One region of the Sphingobacterium sp. BIGb0116 genome, then DNA from elsewhere that is predicted to be linked to it. Evidence: riboswitches for the same ligand, from Rfam matches in the RefSeq annotation. Region 1 holds a riboswitch; the other holds the start of a gene.
The links. A riboswitch is a leader RNA that binds a small molecule or an ion and turns the genes downstream of it on or off. The one in region 1 is predicted to bind S-adenosylmethionine.

Region 1 (8,333 bases):
CAATAATCCTAATAACGGATTGACCAAAAAGGTGAGCGATGCTAAATATAGCGCTTTAATACTTCCTGTTTGATTGTTGTCGATACTGATTTGATTTACATTTGGCATAATGAGTTGTTCTAAAGGTATTTCCAAGATTTGACTGATCTGTTTGAGACTAAATCCACTGATTTCTTCAGTGCCTTTTTCGATGCGTTGCACTGTTCTTAGCGATACACCCGCCTGATCGGCGAGTTCCTGCTGCGTTAGTCCCTTACGTTTTCTTGATAGTTTGATTAATTGATTAGCTGATTGACTTTCCATAGTCCAAAGATGGGGAAATAGTCGTTGAATTTCAGCGAAATTGATGCGACAATAATATGCCAATATCGTGCTGTAAGATATAACGGATTAATAATCAAAAGTTTTTGGGAATTTGGTAAATATTTTGAATCTTTGCAATTTAATAGAGTAATTAATAAAAACGGAAGAATATGTTTGTAATATCAGAAAATCCCGCTTCGTCCACAGAGAAGATTCTCGGGAATATTCTTCGGAATACGGCCCTTTCCTAATCTTCTTTCTTAATACGTTAAGTAACCTATGTTGATATTGGCTAAAACTTGGCTCTCTAAATGGTGGTCCACTGTTCCAATATGCTTAGCTTATTATGGAGTTTTAAAAATCCAGTTACTTTCAAGGTTATTGTGAAAGCTGGATATGAATGTTATGTTTTAGAAAATTTTATGAATTCAGTAAATAAATATGTCCTTCAGGCACTGGATAATTATCCTATGTATTTGGAGGAGACCATGGAATCCTTATCCTATGCACTGTCTTATGATGAGTCTAATACAATGGCGCTATGTTTGATGGGAAGAGTTCATGCCGAACAGCTATTGGACTATGAGCAGGCAAAAAGGTATTTCCAGGAAGCTTTGGTGCATAATGTACAGGCATTGGAAGTATATCCTTATTTCATTCAGACATTGATTGATATGGGGGATTATGAAGCTGCAAAAAAGACGATTAAATTTGCTTTGACACTTCCGGCGATGCCCTTGACAGGGATTTGGATCAAGAAAGCACTTCTATTTGAAAAATTAAGAAAATACAAAAAGGCATTGAAGGCGTTAAAGATGGCAAAACTTGAAAATGTTGATCTTGATTTTTCGTCAAGCCTGAAGTCGATTGAAGATCGGATTAAAGGGAAACAGGAAATTAAGAACGGGAGAGAAAAGGAAAATAAGAAAGAAAAGAAGAACACCCGAAAATAGTCTCACACTATCCCGATAACAGTTTTTGTTTCGAACCAAGGTCCGATAAAGAAGCCCTAGATGAAATTTCATCTAGGGCTTTATCAATATAGTTTAAGAATTATTCTGCTCTTAAGATTTTCGCAGCCTCAACCATCGACTCTAAAGCCGCTTTGGTTTCTGGCCAAGCACGAGTTTTTAAACCACAGTCAGGGTTAACCCAAAGCTGTTCTGCTGGAACTACTGCTTTTGCTTTACGCAATAGATCTACCATCTCATCTTTGCTTGGAACACGTGGTGAGTGAATGTCATAGACACCTGGACCAATATCATTTGGATATTTGAAATCACCGGCGAAAGCATTCAACAATTTCATTTGAGAACGTGAAGTCTCAATCGTGATGACGTCAGCATCCATTGCAGCGATATCTTCGATTACATTATTGAACTCAGAGTAACACATGTGTGTGTGAATCTGTGTATCGTCTTCTACATTTGATGAAGAAACACGGAAAGCACGTACTGCCCAGTTCAAGTAATCTTTTTGATCAGCTTTACGTAGCGGCAATCCTTCACGGATAGCTGGTTCATCGATTTGTATGATTTTGATACCTGCTTTTTCCAACGCTTGTACTTCATCCAAGATCGCCAATGCAATTTGGTAAGTCGTTGTTGAACGCGGTTGATCATTACGTACGAAAGACCATTGTAAGATAGTAACCGGACCAGTCAACATACCTTTAACCGGACGGTTAGTCAATGATTGCGCGTATGAAGACCAACGGACAGTCATATCTTCAGGACGGTATACATCACCATAGATAATTGGAGGTTTTACACAACGTGAACCGTAAGATTGTACCCAGCCGTTTTGTGTGAAAGCGTAACCAGCCAATTGTTCACCGAAGTATTCAACCATGTCGTTACGTTCGAATTCGCCGTGTACTAATACGTCGATATCTAATTGCTCTTGAAGACGGATTGTGTTCTCAGTTTCTTCTGCGATTGCTTTATCATATTCTGCCTGCGTGATAGCACCTTTTTTCAAGTCTGCTCTCCATTTACGAACATCTTTCGTTTGTGGGAATGAACCAATAGTTGTAGTAGGGAATGCCGGCAAGTTGAATTTCGCTTGTTGCGCTGCTTTACGGTCAGCAAATGCTGAAGTACGTTTTGCATCGTTATCAGTGATATTGCTTGTACGTGTTTTAACCTCTGGTTTGTGGATCAATGGAGAAGTACGACGACTTTCAGCAGCAGCTTTGTTAGCTTCGAAGCGTTTTGCTGTTTCAGCATCAACTTCACCTTCCGCTAGTACGGCTAAGTCTTTTACCTCAGCTAATTTTTGTTTAGCAAATGCTAACCAGTTTTTTACTTCAGCTGGTAGCGATTGCTCATTGTGCTCATTGTCTAAGTCAAAAGGAACGTGCAACAATGATGAAGAAGGAGCTACCCATACACGGTCTTTTCCTAATGCATCAACAGCCTGTTTGATTTTAACCAATGATTTTTCGTAATCATTTTTCCAGATGTTACGGCCTTCAACAATACCCAAAGATAATGTTAATGAAGCAGGAACTTTAGCTAGTACCGTATCCAATTGGTTTTCACCGCGTACCAGATCTAAATGTAAAGCATGGATAGGTAGGTTAACTGCGATATCTTCGTTGTCTTTTAAAGCTTCGAAGTAAGTAGTCGCGATTAATTTGATATTTTTTGCTGCTGCAGCTAATTTTTCGAAAGTAGGTTGATATAAAGCTTTTACTTTAGCATCTAAATCCAATGCTAAGAAAGGCTCGTCAATCTGAACATATTGGGCACCAGCCTCAGCTAGTTTAGCTAATATTTGCTCATATACTGGAACAAGTTTATCCAATAAATCGATGCGGTCGAAGCCAGCTTCTTTTTCTTTACCGATCAAAAGGTAAGTGATAGGACCTAGTAGAACTGGTTTAGTATCGATGCCCAATGATTTTGCTTCGTTATATTCATTTAAGAATTTTTCGGACGTCAATTTGAATTCTTGATCTTTTGTGAATTCTGGCACCATATAGTGGTAGTTGGTATCCAACCACTTGGTCATTTCCATTGCAGTCACGTCGATTCCTTCTTGTTGGAAACCACGCGCCATGGCAAAATATAGATCTAAGCTGTAATTGTTGTCTACTTTATTCAATAAAGAATGGTAACGAGCAGGAATTGCACCAACAGTAAGGGTTAAATCCAATACTTGATCGTAAAAAGAGAAATCATTGGAAGGGATCAAATCTATTCCAGCATCTTTTTGTGTTTTCCAATTGCCTTCACGAATTTTTTTTGCGGTGTCCAATAATTCCTCAACAGAAGATTTTTTAGCCCAATAGGCCTCATTGGCTTTTTTCAATTCGCGGAACGCGCCCACACGAGGGTAACCTAAATTGTTAGTCAATAACATAATGAATGTTTTTAATATTTCTTTTTCAACTATATTTCTTGCTAGAGAGAGAAGGACACACTAGAATTCGGTGACTTCGGCTTATCATTCCCATATCAAGTAGGGTAGAATTTAGCACCTTGTCAAGGGACAGGTTGCTAAGGCTTCATCGGGTCTATTCCCTCTGCCTTTCTCTATAAGCGACGCTAAGTTAGAACATTTCTTTTTGAAATGCAAATTTTTTATAAAAGTGCATCAATTTTTTATATTCTACTAAGGATAAAATTGTTTTGTTCTTTTCTTTTCATCCGTGATTTAGTGTATGCCATGTTTCAATACGTTGTGGCATAAAAAATGGGGAATGACTGTTTCTCATTCCCCATTCTTTTAGCTCACCAAAAGTTTGTAACCTTTTCCGTGCACATTGACAATTTCAACCTTACTATCTTCTTTTAGATATTTACGAAGTTTACTGAGAAATACATCCATACTTCTACCCGTAAAGTAGTTGTCATCATGCCATATTTTTAATAAAGCTTCTTCCCGGGTCAGCACATCATTTTTCTTTAAACAAAGCAAACGTAGTAGTTCCGCTTCTTTGGTGGATAGTTTTTGCATCTGTCCTTTGTAAGAAATTTGCTGACTTGTATAATCAAAGAAATAATCACCAATTTCAAATTTATCAGCAACCACTTCCTCTTCTTTGTCTCGAACACTGCGCTTCAGCAAAGCATTGATGCGGAGCAATAATTCCTCCACTCGAAAAGGCTTTGTGATATAATCATCTCCCCCTAATTCAAAGGCTTCGGTTTTATCTTCCATCATCCCCTTTGCTGTGGCAAAGATAATAGGAACAGTGTTGTTTGTTTTTCTGATTTCACGTCCAACTGTAAATCCGTCCTTTTTTGGCATCATGACATCGAAAATACAGAGGTCGTAGTTATTTTTTTTGAATTGAGAAATCGCTTCATCTCCATCCGTGCATAATGTGACGTCAAATTTTCCCTTTAATTCGAGATAGTCTTTTAAAAGATCCCCCAAATTAGGATCATCTTCTGCTAATAATATCTTTTGCATAATGATTATATTAATTTTCACCAATGTCCCTTGATGCTGATAAATCAGCTTTCCTCAACCTTTGAAATTTTTTAAAGAGGAAATATACAAAAAAGGAACGTTTTATTTTTTAATAGGCAAAATTACTTCAAAGGTCGTGCCCTTATCTTTTTCACTTTTAACTGTAATTTTTCCGTTCAGCCTTCTCAGGATGTCCTGTACATAACTTAAGCCAAGACCAAATCCTTTGACATTATGAACATTTCCAGTTGGAATACGGTAGAACTGGTCGAAAATCTTTTGCAGGTGATCCCGGCTCATCCCAATACCGTTGTCGGCAATAGTGACGACAATGGTATCGCCAACATTTTTTGAATTGATGTTGACATGTAAATCTCCTTTGCTGTACTTGATGGCATTATCCAATAAATTGTAAAATACATTCGAAAAATGTAACTCATCACCGATGACAATATCCTTTGTCGCTGCAAGATCTATACTGAATTTTCCGCCGATATTCTGCATGCGTAGCTGCATACTGTCCGTTACTGCAGAAACAAGATCATTGATGCTTACTTCTACCTGGTCGAGTTTTAGCGTTTCTTTTTCTAGTCTTGCCAAATCGAGTACACGTTCAATATGATTTCCGAGTCTAACATTTTCGTCGTAGATGATATTAGCCAATTTCTGAACGCGCTTGTGGTCGGCATTGATGTCTGGATCTTTAAGTGACTCACTAGCAATCATAATTGTTGCAACAGGTGTTTTAAACTCATGCGTCATGTTGTTGATGAAATCTGTTTTCATTTCCGAAACTTTCTTTTGTCTGAAGATGATAATCAGTGTATAAGCAAAACAACCCACCAACAAGAAAAGTAGTGCCAGCATAGGTAGTAACAGATAGCCCATATTATCTGCGATTATTGCCTTTTTATTGGGGAAATAGATTGTTAATTTCCCTGGCGCAGCACCGATATCACCTTTAAAAAGTGCGGTCGAGTATTTTGTTGTATTTGTTGGGTTATTTAAAGCGGCTTCGTTTAAAATATTATTCAGTAATATATTGTTTGTACTCCATATTTCAATATTAAAAGGAGCTTTAATGTCGCGTTGAGCCAACTCTTCTTTGATAAGTTCTTGGACGATGATAACATTCAATCGATCTTTTAACGGACGTTTAGCCAGCTCCATTCCAATAGCAACATCTTCGATGTAGTCTGCTTTTTTGCCCCCCAGCATGGCAACGGAATCGTATACATTAAAACCACTCCAAGCATTTTTTCTGTTGAGAATATCCAATCTTTTTTCCAAATCAGAAATTGTTTTTGCAAGTTTCGTGTTCTCTCTAGGTGGTAATGTGGCTACCCTGAATTTTGTCTGTTGATTGACCAGTGGGTCCATAAGGGGGATAACAAACCGTGTGCTATCGTCTTTTCCACTAATCTGATCATCTACCTTTGATGCATTTAACATGATAAAAGCCTGTACCAGATTATCGTCGGTAAGCTCATTTGAAACAGAAAATTTGATGAATTTCTGGTACTCCGGTCTTTTGATGTATGTTTCGTAAAAAGAATTCTTGATTTCAATTACATTTGGATACAATGCGCGTAATTGGTCTTCTTGCTCTTTAAAGTTTGAGAAAACAACATGCTGTTTGTTTTTTAATTCTTCAATTCTATACTGTATTTCGAGTTGCTCGGCCAAAAGACGTTGTTTGGCTTGTTCCTGCTTGGATTTTTCAATATTACGTTCCTGTTGAACTTTAGCAAAGTCGACCACTTCCCGTCGTTCAAGCTTTCCGGCAACAGCTGTAATCGCAGCATTGACGGACTCATCAAATAATTGGGATTTTTGACGATAGGAATCTCTCAGAAAATAGAATTGCATAGCCAATACCCCAATTAGAGCTAGAGACATCAGTCCAATGATTAATACAATGCTATTTTTCTTCATTAGAATTGGGTATTAAATAAATGTATTTTGAATATATAACAAAGTTTATAGCACTCAGTTTATTTACCATTTGCGTATCCATCCCTTATACCATGTGAGTGGCCATTTAAGGTCCGGTAGCTCATATTTTCTTAAATTGTTACAAATATAAAGATGCTAATGTGTTTTGATGCTGTTTTAACAATGTTTAACAGCAATCTGTTTAAATATAGGTGCTGTTGTTTGTAAATTAGTGAATAGAAATGAATTATGTGCTGAATTGGTCTATTTGATAAATTTAATCTACGCGGTCGAGTCTGGCTGCTGTAGAAGTGAATAAGCCGAGTATAACGTGTTCATTGGTGCAAATGAGTGCAGATACTCTTTAACAACTATATAGAGATGAAAAGTTATGTATTATTATTGGTATTATCTTCCATAGGGACCATTGCTTTGGGGCAGGTGAAGGTAAAGCCGCAGATTCCTTTAATGGAGGAAAAAGAATCAAAGATGCCTGTCCTAAAATTGGATTCTTCAGATGAAAAATATCATATGCCCATTAAGAAGCCAAATCGTGTGGATGGTTTAGCTCCGATGCCAGGAACAGAAAAAATGCCCAAAGGTGATGAGAAAGAAAACAATCTTCCGTTTAGGCGCTTGAATGATTCGTTAAAGGTGAAGGACTTTAAATTAAAAATCGACTCCTTGTATCCAAACAAGCAAAAAAAATAGCGTTCTATCTAGAACACTATTTTTTTTGCTTTAATCCTTATTGTCCATTATAGCTGGGAAACACGGATTGTATTTGTTTTACCTTTTTCGATTAACGGCGTCGAAGCTGTATTGATAATGATAGATCCAGGTTTAACGTAGTTATTTTTTACAATAAATTTGTTAACATCATGGATAGATCCATCCGTGCTTTCGAACTTGTCGTAGATAAATGTTTTTACTCCCCAAAGTAGGCTGAGTTGTTTCAGCAATTTTTGTGTTCCTGTGAAAACTAAGATATCTACATTTGGTCTATAACTTGTAATTTCAAACGCTGTTGCTCCAGATGATGTTAATACCGCAATTGCTGATGCATTTGTTTTTTGAGCAAGGTAAACTGAAGAAGCACAAATCGCGTCCGGAATAAGTGTTCCGTCGTGGATTTCACTAACTTTCTCATTATAATAAGGATAAGAAGTTTGTTCCACGTGGATAATGATTTTGCTCATTGTTTCGATAACGATTTCAGGGAATTCACCAACTGAAGTCTCGCCACTTAACATCACAGCATCCGCTCCATCCAATACGGAGTTGGCTACGTCATTTACTTCAGCACGTGTAGGACGTGGTGTAGTGATCATACTTTCCAACATCTGTGTCGCAATGATCACTGGTTTTGAAAGATCTCTACATTTCTGTACGATGATCTTTTGAAGTCCTGGTACCTCTTCCATTGGAAGCTCAACACCCAAGTCTCCACGAGCAACCATAACAGCATCTGTAGCTTCAATAATTGCATCAATATTTTCAATCGCTTCTGGTTTTTCAACTTTTGCGATTACACGTGCATGGCTTCCTTTTGCCTCAATGATTTTTTTACATTGAAAAATATCTTCTGCCGAACGGACGAAAGACATAGCGATCCAGTCTGCACCATGATCCAAGGCAAAATTCAAGTTGTCTAAATCTTCTTCGGTCAACGA
Region 2 (8,333 bases), on a different contig from region 1:
AAAGCATATCATTCCGGAAAATATTCGGTGATTTAAATTCTTCCCAATTTGCATCCAAAAAACGGTTTCCAACAGTGCTATTGTCATTATTCTTCGAATATGAATAATCCCCATTAACGGTCAATTCAGTCCCTAAGGTATCAAATGTCTTTTTATAGTTAAGATTATAAGTGAGGTAGTGGTATTTAAAATCTGACAAATTGCTTCCTAATACAATCGAATCAAGCTTTCCTTTTTGAGAGGCGATCAGATTGCTTCCCTCGCGTGTTGAATGGCCATTACTTACGTTACCGTTAACCACAAATCCAATGACCTCCTCTTTCCCCAGGTTAAAATCTGCCGCAAATTTGAAATTATGGCCTCGATAGCGGAATTTCGAATAAGAATCCGAATTGAAAAAAGTCGTCCCGATTTTGGTATCTACAGCCCTATCGATATTTAAATCATTAAAGCCTAAGGCATTTGCGTAGTTATAAGAAGAAAATAAGTTCACCCAACTGTTACGATGGTTTACTAGAAAGCCACCATCCGCCTTTGTATATTTACCCTGCCCTAAATTGAGGTTTAAACTAACATTACTTCCAAATTGCGTATTCTTCTTTGTCTTAATATTAATAATTCCTGCATTCCCTGCTGCATCGTATTTTGCGGGTGGATTGGTGAGTACTTCGATCGATGCTATTGCATTGGAAGCTGTATTTTCCAATAATCGCGATACTTCATCTGCAGAAAGATAAGTAGGCTTACCATCAATCATGATAATCACATTACTTTTTCCACGTAGATTGATCTTTTTATTGTCTAAAGTTACCCCTGGAACCTTTTGCAGGAGTTCCAATGCGTTATTCCCTGTTGCCAAAATACTGTTTTCAACATTGAGGACAACTTTATCAAGGTGACTTTCAATCAATGGTTTCTTACCGATCACCTGTGCCTCACTCAGCACTTTACTTTCCACCTGTAAACGAATCGTATCCAGTACCTTGAGATCACCCGCACTCACGACCATTTCAGCAGAACGATAAATAGCATAACCCACCGTGGACACCTGTAGGCTGTACTTCCCTTCGGGTATCGCAGACAACACAATTTCTCCATTTTCGTTGGATAAAGTTCCTTTTAACAAGATATCATTGGGCTTACGAAACAATGAAATATTTGCAGCCACAATAGGCTGATTGTCTTGTCCAACAACGACTGTACGTAATTTTCCCCCGTCAGACTGTGCTGAAACGGGTCCGGCAATAGAAAACAGGAATAAAACAAGAGAAAATAAGAGCAATTTAATTTTTTGTGGTTTCATAATGTAATTTCTTAAGGCTATCGATTGGATAGTCAACTTCATAATAATGACAACAAACCTCGTGTATTCATTACACGTTGACTAGTAGAAATAGATAGATCGTCCGATTCACTCGGTAGACAACCAAATAACATCGGTAAACCATGTCATTCGCTGATCGATGCTAAAGCCGATAAAATCATCCCAGCTAATCTTGAATCTCCAAAAAGCACAGCGCAAGAAAAGCACATCGAATCAAAATAAAAATTCAAAAAATCAACAAAAATCAAAACAAATAAATTGTATACAAAAAATATTAAGCATAATATTTGTATTTTTGCATAGAAAATTAGTAAACTGATTAATGAGCACTGTATCATTGAAGAAAAGATTCTACCGTATTTATATCCTTATGATACGATTTATGCATGGCGAGCATTCTGGAGACGCATTACGTAATGTTTCCATCAGCATCTTGCCAAGTTTGGCGATCTACTTATTGGGAGCGCAAGCGAGCACGGCTATTGGAATCGGTGTCGGATCGTTGTTAACAACACTCACAGATCCTCCTGGAAACAGAAAAGATAAACTTTCTTCTGCTCTCGTATGTATTCCCACCTTCTTTGTTGCATCATTGTTTACAGCGATTGTATTTCCGTATCATTGGCCCTTGGTTATACTGCTAGCAGCGGCCGGTTTTATATGTACGTTATACGGTATTTTTGGGGCTCGCTATGCTGCAATTGGAAACATGACATTGATTCTCATGAGTTTTGTGATCGGAATGGCCCCGCAACACCCTTTTGCGGTTAGTTTACAGATTACAACAGGTTCCATTATATACTACTTTTTTAGCCTTTTACAAGCCTATATACAACCTTATCGCTCGCTAAAACATGCGATGGCCAATGGTTTTCATGGATTGTCCCAATTTCTATTGATACGATCACAGTCTTACGATCCCAATATTCCTTTGAATATAACGTACAGTCGCGTAGGCAAAATTCATGGCCTGATCAGCGAACAACAGGAACAAATCAGGTCTCTTCTTTTTCGAGAAAAAAAAATCATAAGTCAACAGTGGCATAAAAGCAATTATTGGCTCAGTCAGGTTTATGGGTTAATTGACCTTCATGAGTTAATTATTGCACTTGATCACGACTATGATGCGATTCGCAAAAATCTTGCAGACACGGGCAGCCTCCCTTTAATTCGTCACACAATCAAATTATTAGCTTTAGAAATTGATAGCTTTTCACAACCTAACAAGAGGTTTCGGTATGCGCATCAATTATATCACAATAACTTTAAAATTAATGCCCTCTTACAGGATTTAAAAGAAATTCAAGAACAGCAGACCGGTCAAGCAAAAAGTATATTATGTTCGATCATAAGCAACATCGAAGCAATTATTGAAGTACTCAACCGAATTCAGGTAGCTTTTTATCAAAATCAGGAAATTCAGGATAAGATTGACAGCAGTGAGTACCAGCAATTTATCAATCGACCTTTGCGCAATCTTGCTGATCTAAAAAGTAAACTCCATCTGAATAACCCGCTTTTTCGATTTGCCGTTCGGATGGCTCTTCTTTTTGGAACAGGCGCATTGATCGGTATTTTATTTTTGGATTTTAAATATACCTATTGGATCTTACTGACGATCGCTATTGTTGCCAGACCAGCATTTTCAATGACAAAAAAGCGTAATATAGAGCGTATTGTAGGCACATTCTCGGGTATAATAGTTGGTATATTCTGCTTAATTTCTATTCATTTTCTCCCAGCTCTCCTTACCATAGCTGCATTAGGTCTTTTCGGATTCTTTTTGTTCAACCGATCTAATTATATGGTCAGTGTCATCTTTATTACCTTGGGAATTGTGATTGCGCTCAATTTGTTCGAAGGCAATATCAATCTCATTTTAGGCAGCCGAATACTTTTCACACTCATTGGAGCATTCTTGGCTATAGCAGGTTATTTCTTGATACCTGTACGCCAAAGCACAGGCATGGTTCAGCTGGCAAAAGAGGTATCCCTTTACAACGAGCATTATTTCCAAACCATCAATAACCGTCTGTCGGACGAGAAACAAAGTTCTTTTGATATACGACTGGCTCGCAAAAAAGCGCAGACTGCCATGGCCCTGTTTTCAGACGCTATCAATCAAATGAAAAAAGAACCCGAGCATAAATGGATAGATTGGTCGCATATCCACCATTTTCAGGCACTCTCTTATCAGGTCAACTCCCATTTGGTGGGGCTTTCGTTATCGTTAAGCAAAAAGACGAATCGCCACCTAGCGTATGATATCCATAGTAGAATTGATGCACTTAAACCTCTTTTAACAGATTTAAATCAAATTGCGGAACGGATCAACTTAAAGAAATCATAATACCCGATTGACAGTTATTTATCCGGTTTCATCCGACGATATGCGATCCCGATCGGTATGTTATTCAAAATTCCTTTAACTAAAAAATAGCTTTTCTTTTGCTTTAATAAAAAAAGAGTTTATATTTGTGTCGTCTTCGAAAGAAGATTTCTAATCAACACCTCCCTTAATCAGTAGGTCTTGATTTATAAAGAAGTGGCGAGAGACTGGCTCAATGACCCACTGGCAACCTTCAATTTGTTTGAAAAGGTGCCAATTCCTGTCCAAAACAATATCGTTTTGGAGCATATAAATGACATAAGACAATGATTATTAAACTACTGAAGTCCATTAAAAATTCAGGTTCAACACAAGTGAACCACACGATAAGCGAAAGTGTAAGTCATCGTACAACTGTATTGATGCGAATGCGTATGCATATGCACTTCCATGCTTGTTAAAAATCATTTCCTTTTTCTTGGATAAAGATTTAACAGACCCTTCAACGAGGTGTGTATGCTTCTCTTTTTACTTAGCAATTTCTTTTTGAACCCTTAAAATCTGATATATTATGTCTTCAAACAAAAATTTAAAATTCGAAACTCTTCAGGTTCACGCTGGCCAAGTCGCTGATCCTACTACGGGATCTAGAGCAGTTCCTATATATCAAACAACATCTTTTGTATTTGAAAATGCCGAACACGGCGCAAACTTATTTGCATTAAAGCAGTTCGGCAATATCTATACACGGATTATGAATCCTACTACGGATGTTTTCGAACAACGTATTGCGGCACTGGAAGGTGGAGTCGCAGCTGTTGCTGTTGCATCTGGCCAGGCAGCACAGTTTATAGCTTTAAATAATATCTTGGAAAGTGGTGACAATTTTGTTGCCGGATCCAACTTATACGGCGGTACATTTAACCAGTTTAAAGTTTCTTTTAAACGCCTGGGCATCGAAGCTCGATTTGCAACGGACGCCGAGGCAGATAAAATTGAAGCCCTCATTGATGATAAAACAAAGGCCATCTATGTTGAAACAATTGGAAACCCAAGTTTCAATATTCCAGACTTTGAGAAAATTGCTGCCGTAGCAAAAAAATATGACTTACCATTAATCGTCGATAATACTTTTGGAGCTGGGGGTTATTTATTTAAACCTTTGGAGTACGGTGCGAATGTGGTTGTTGAATCGGCTACTAAATGGATCGGTGGACATGGCACAAGCATTGGCGGTGTCATCGTCGACGGCGGAAACTACAATTGGGGCAATGGAAAATACCCTCAATTTTCCGAACCATCTGAAGGCTATCATGGCTTAGTTTTTTCCGAAGTTTTCGGTGAAGGCGGACCGTTTGGAAATATTCAATTTGCCATTCGGGCACGTGTGGAAGGGCTTCGGGATTTCGGGCCAGCACTCTCCCCTTTCAATTCATTCTTATTATTACAAGGGCTTGAAACGCTGTCTTTACGGGTGCAACGCCATGTAGATAACACTTTAGAGGTAGCTAAATGGCTTGAGGCGCATCCACAGGTAGAAAAAGTAAACTATCCGGGCTTAAAAAGCTCTCCGAGCTTCGCTAACGCACAAAAATACCTTAAAAATGGCTATGGTGCGGTGCTTTCTTTCCAGCTCAAGGGTGACGCAGCACAGAAGGCCAATAGCTTTATCGACAGCTTAGAATTGATCAGTCACTTGGCCAATGTCGGTGATACGAAGTCATTGATTATCCATCCAGCAGCGACTACTCACCAACAATTGAGTGATGAAGATCAAGCCAATGCTGGAGTGTTCAAAGGTTTATTACGCCTTTCTGTAGGAATAGAACATATTGATGACATCAAAGCTGATTTACAACAAGCTTTTGATAAAATTAAATAATCAGATTTTTTCGGCTTAAACTTAAACGTAAAATGAGTAAGCATATTTATCTGCACCCGGAGCCTTTTGTATTTGAAAATGGAAGAGAGCTTACTGATTTACAAATCAGTTATGAAACATTTGGCAAACCCAACGCAGATCGCAGTAATGTGATCTGGGTTTGCCATGCACTTACGGCTAATGCAGATGTACTGGATTGGTGGTCCGGTCTTTTTGGAACAGGTGAATTATTTGATTCAAACGATTATTATATTATCTGCGCCAATGTCATAGGATCAGCATATAATAGCAGTAATCCGCTATCTGTAAACCCAGCTACTGGACAGCCTTACTACCTATCTTTTCCTGAATTTACAGTAAGGGATTTGGTCAATGCACATCAATTTCTTGCAGACCACCTGGATATCAAACAAATAGAGATCCTTATTGGCGGCTCATTGGGCGGTCAACAAGCATTGGAATGGGCCGTATCGCACAGTATAGCCATCAACCATCTAATCGTCGTTGGAACAAATGCCGTCCATTCACCATGGGGTATTGCATTCAATGAAAGTCAACGTCTTGCCATTACAACTGATCGAACCTTTTACGCCAATCATCCCGATGGCGGAGCTAAGGGTTTAAAAGTTGCACGCGCTATGGCACTGTTGTCTTACCGCAACTATACAACGTATGCCAACACACAAAAGGAGGATGATAACGAAAAACTCGATCATTATAAAGCATCCTCCTATCAAAACTATCAGGGTGAAAAATTGGTGAAACGCTATAATGCGTACAGCTATTACTTCCTAACCAAAGCAATGGACAGCCATAATTTAGGTCGGGGAAGACGATCTATCGAATCCGCTTTAGCGAGCATTGACTGTCCAACTTTAGTACTGAGCGTCAATACAGATTTGTTGTTTCCTCCACAAGAGCAACAATTCATCGCTCAACATGTTCCGAATGCCCACTATCAGGAGATTGAATCTACCTATGGCCACGATGGATTTTTGATCGAAACAAAAAAACTCACTAAAATCATCAGCAACTTTCTGCGGAAACAAAAAGAATACCTAAACGAATTAGTATAAGAGAATAAATAATATATATAAGAGAATTTAAGAAGAGATATGAGTAATAAATTAACAATAGGGATGTTTGGGTTTGGTGTAGTAGGCCAAGGTCTTTACGATATCATCAAAACCAAAAATCTTAATCTGGAGATCAAGAAATTTGTCATTAAAAACGGAGATAAAAAGCGCTCGCTACCAGCAGATTTATTTTCTACCGATGCCGAAACAATTTTAGGTGACCCAGAAATTAATACTGTTGTCGAACTAATAGATGATGCCGAAGCAGCCTATCAACTAACTGTTCGTGCCTTGAAATCGGGAAAAAATGTGGTATCTGCCAATAAAAAAATGATTGCCAGCCACCTGGAAGAACTGGTTGATATCCAACATGAATATGGCACCAGTTTATTGTATGAAGGTGCCGTTTGCGGAAGTATTCCCATTATACGGAATTTAGAAGAGTACTATGACAATGAATTACTTCATTCTGTCAGCGGTATTTTTAATGGATCTTCCAACTATATTTTATCTAAAGTTTTCAATGAAAACCAGCAATATACAGACGCTTTAAAGAAAGCGCAAGAACTTGGTTTTGCAGAAACAGATCCAACCCTGGATGTAGGTGGATTTGACCCAAAATTTAAAGTATGTATTGTTGCTTCCCATGCGTACGGAATCTATGTCAAACCAGACGATGTCTTTAATATTGGTATTGACAAATTGGGACAGCAAGATATTCGTTTTGCTAAAGAAAAGAACCTCAAGATCAAATTGATACCAACAGCAAAAGAGATCGATGGCAACAAAGTTGTACTTTATGTATTACCACGCCTAGTAGGCAAAGAGAGCATGCTCTATAATGTAGAAAATGAGAACAATGGTGTATTGGTAAAAGCTGCCTTTGCAGACGAGCAATTTTTCTATGGTAAAGGAGCAGGTGGACACCCGACGGGCTCTGCTGTGCTATCGGATATCGCTGCCCTTCGCTATGGATACCGTTATGAATATAAAAAACATTTAGAATCCAGCACATTAAATTATAGCCAAGATTATTTAATTAAGGTTTATTTGAGATACACAGATGATACACTGATTGAAAAGTTAAATTTCAGTGAAATCACAGAACGATATTACGCACCAGATTTCAAATATGTCATAGGACATATTAATCTTCAACAAATCGCAGCTCACAAAGCTGATTTGGATCAAGAGGGCAATTTTATTGCTGAAATCGCGTAGGCAATCAACAAACCAACCTACCTTGAAAATAGCCCCGAATGGGGCTATTTTTTTATTGCTTAAATTTAGTTGTCTTTCAACTTGAGGTCTAAAATCCCACCTTCTACCAGGCGTTCAAAAGGAAGCTGCCAACCTTTCCACAGGCGGTTATTCAACCGAACCTGATCAACAATATAACTATTGGGCTGCTCTTTCTTCACCTGAATGATAAATTTATTTTTTCTTAATTTCTCCGGTAATTGTATCGTTACCCGATCGAAAAGTGGCGCGCCAATCTGAAGTGCGGGTTTCTCGGTGGTGAGACTTCGGACATCGAATAGACCGATACTCGACAAGACATACCACGCTCCAAGCTGTCCTTGGTCTTCGTCTTGTCCGTAGCCATAGCCATGTATTGCATCATTACCATAAAATTCATTGCAAATTGCCCGTACCCATTTCTGACTTAAATCAGGTCTACCAGAAAAATAGAACAGCCAAGAGATATGCAGGTTTGGTTGA

Region 2: it holds a riboswitch for S-adenosylmethionine, as region 1 does, so the genes downstream of both, M2419_RS01015 (O-acetylhomoserine aminocarboxypropyltransferase/cysteine synthase family protein) here and metE (5-methyltetrahydropteroyltriglutamate--homocysteine S-methyltransferase) in region 1, are expected to answer to the same signal.

Annotation. Positions count from the first base shown of each region.
Region 1 covers NZ_JANUDT010000010.1:128,070-136,402, reverse strand. Annotated here, with positions in the region: gene M2419_RS22090 (helix-turn-helix domain-containing protein) at 1-303, opposite strand, end outside; gene M2419_RS22085 (hypothetical protein) at 726-1,256, shown strand; gene metE (5-methyltetrahydropteroyltriglutamate--homocysteine S-methyltransferase) at 1,357-3,669, opposite strand; SAM riboswitch class I at 3,748-3,851, opposite strand; gene M2419_RS22075 (response regulator transcription factor) at 4,036-4,725, opposite strand; gene M2419_RS22070 (sensor histidine kinase KdpD) at 4,828-6,660, opposite strand; gene M2419_RS22065 (hypothetical protein) at 7,042-7,371, shown strand; gene pyk (pyruvate kinase) at 7,419-8,333, opposite strand, start outside.
Region 2 covers NZ_JANUDT010000001.1:208,911-217,243, forward strand. Annotated here, with positions in the region: gene M2419_RS01005 (TonB-dependent receptor) at 1-1,303, opposite strand, end outside; gene M2419_RS01010 (FUSC family membrane protein) at 1,647-3,674, shown strand; SAM riboswitch class I at 3,857-3,969, shown strand; gene M2419_RS01015 (O-acetylhomoserine aminocarboxypropyltransferase/cysteine synthase family protein) at 4,225-5,535, shown strand; gene metX (homoserine O-acetyltransferase) at 5,568-6,611, shown strand; gene M2419_RS01025 (homoserine dehydrogenase) at 6,651-7,832, shown strand; gene M2419_RS01030 (GH92 family glycosyl hydrolase) at 7,898-8,333, opposite strand, start outside.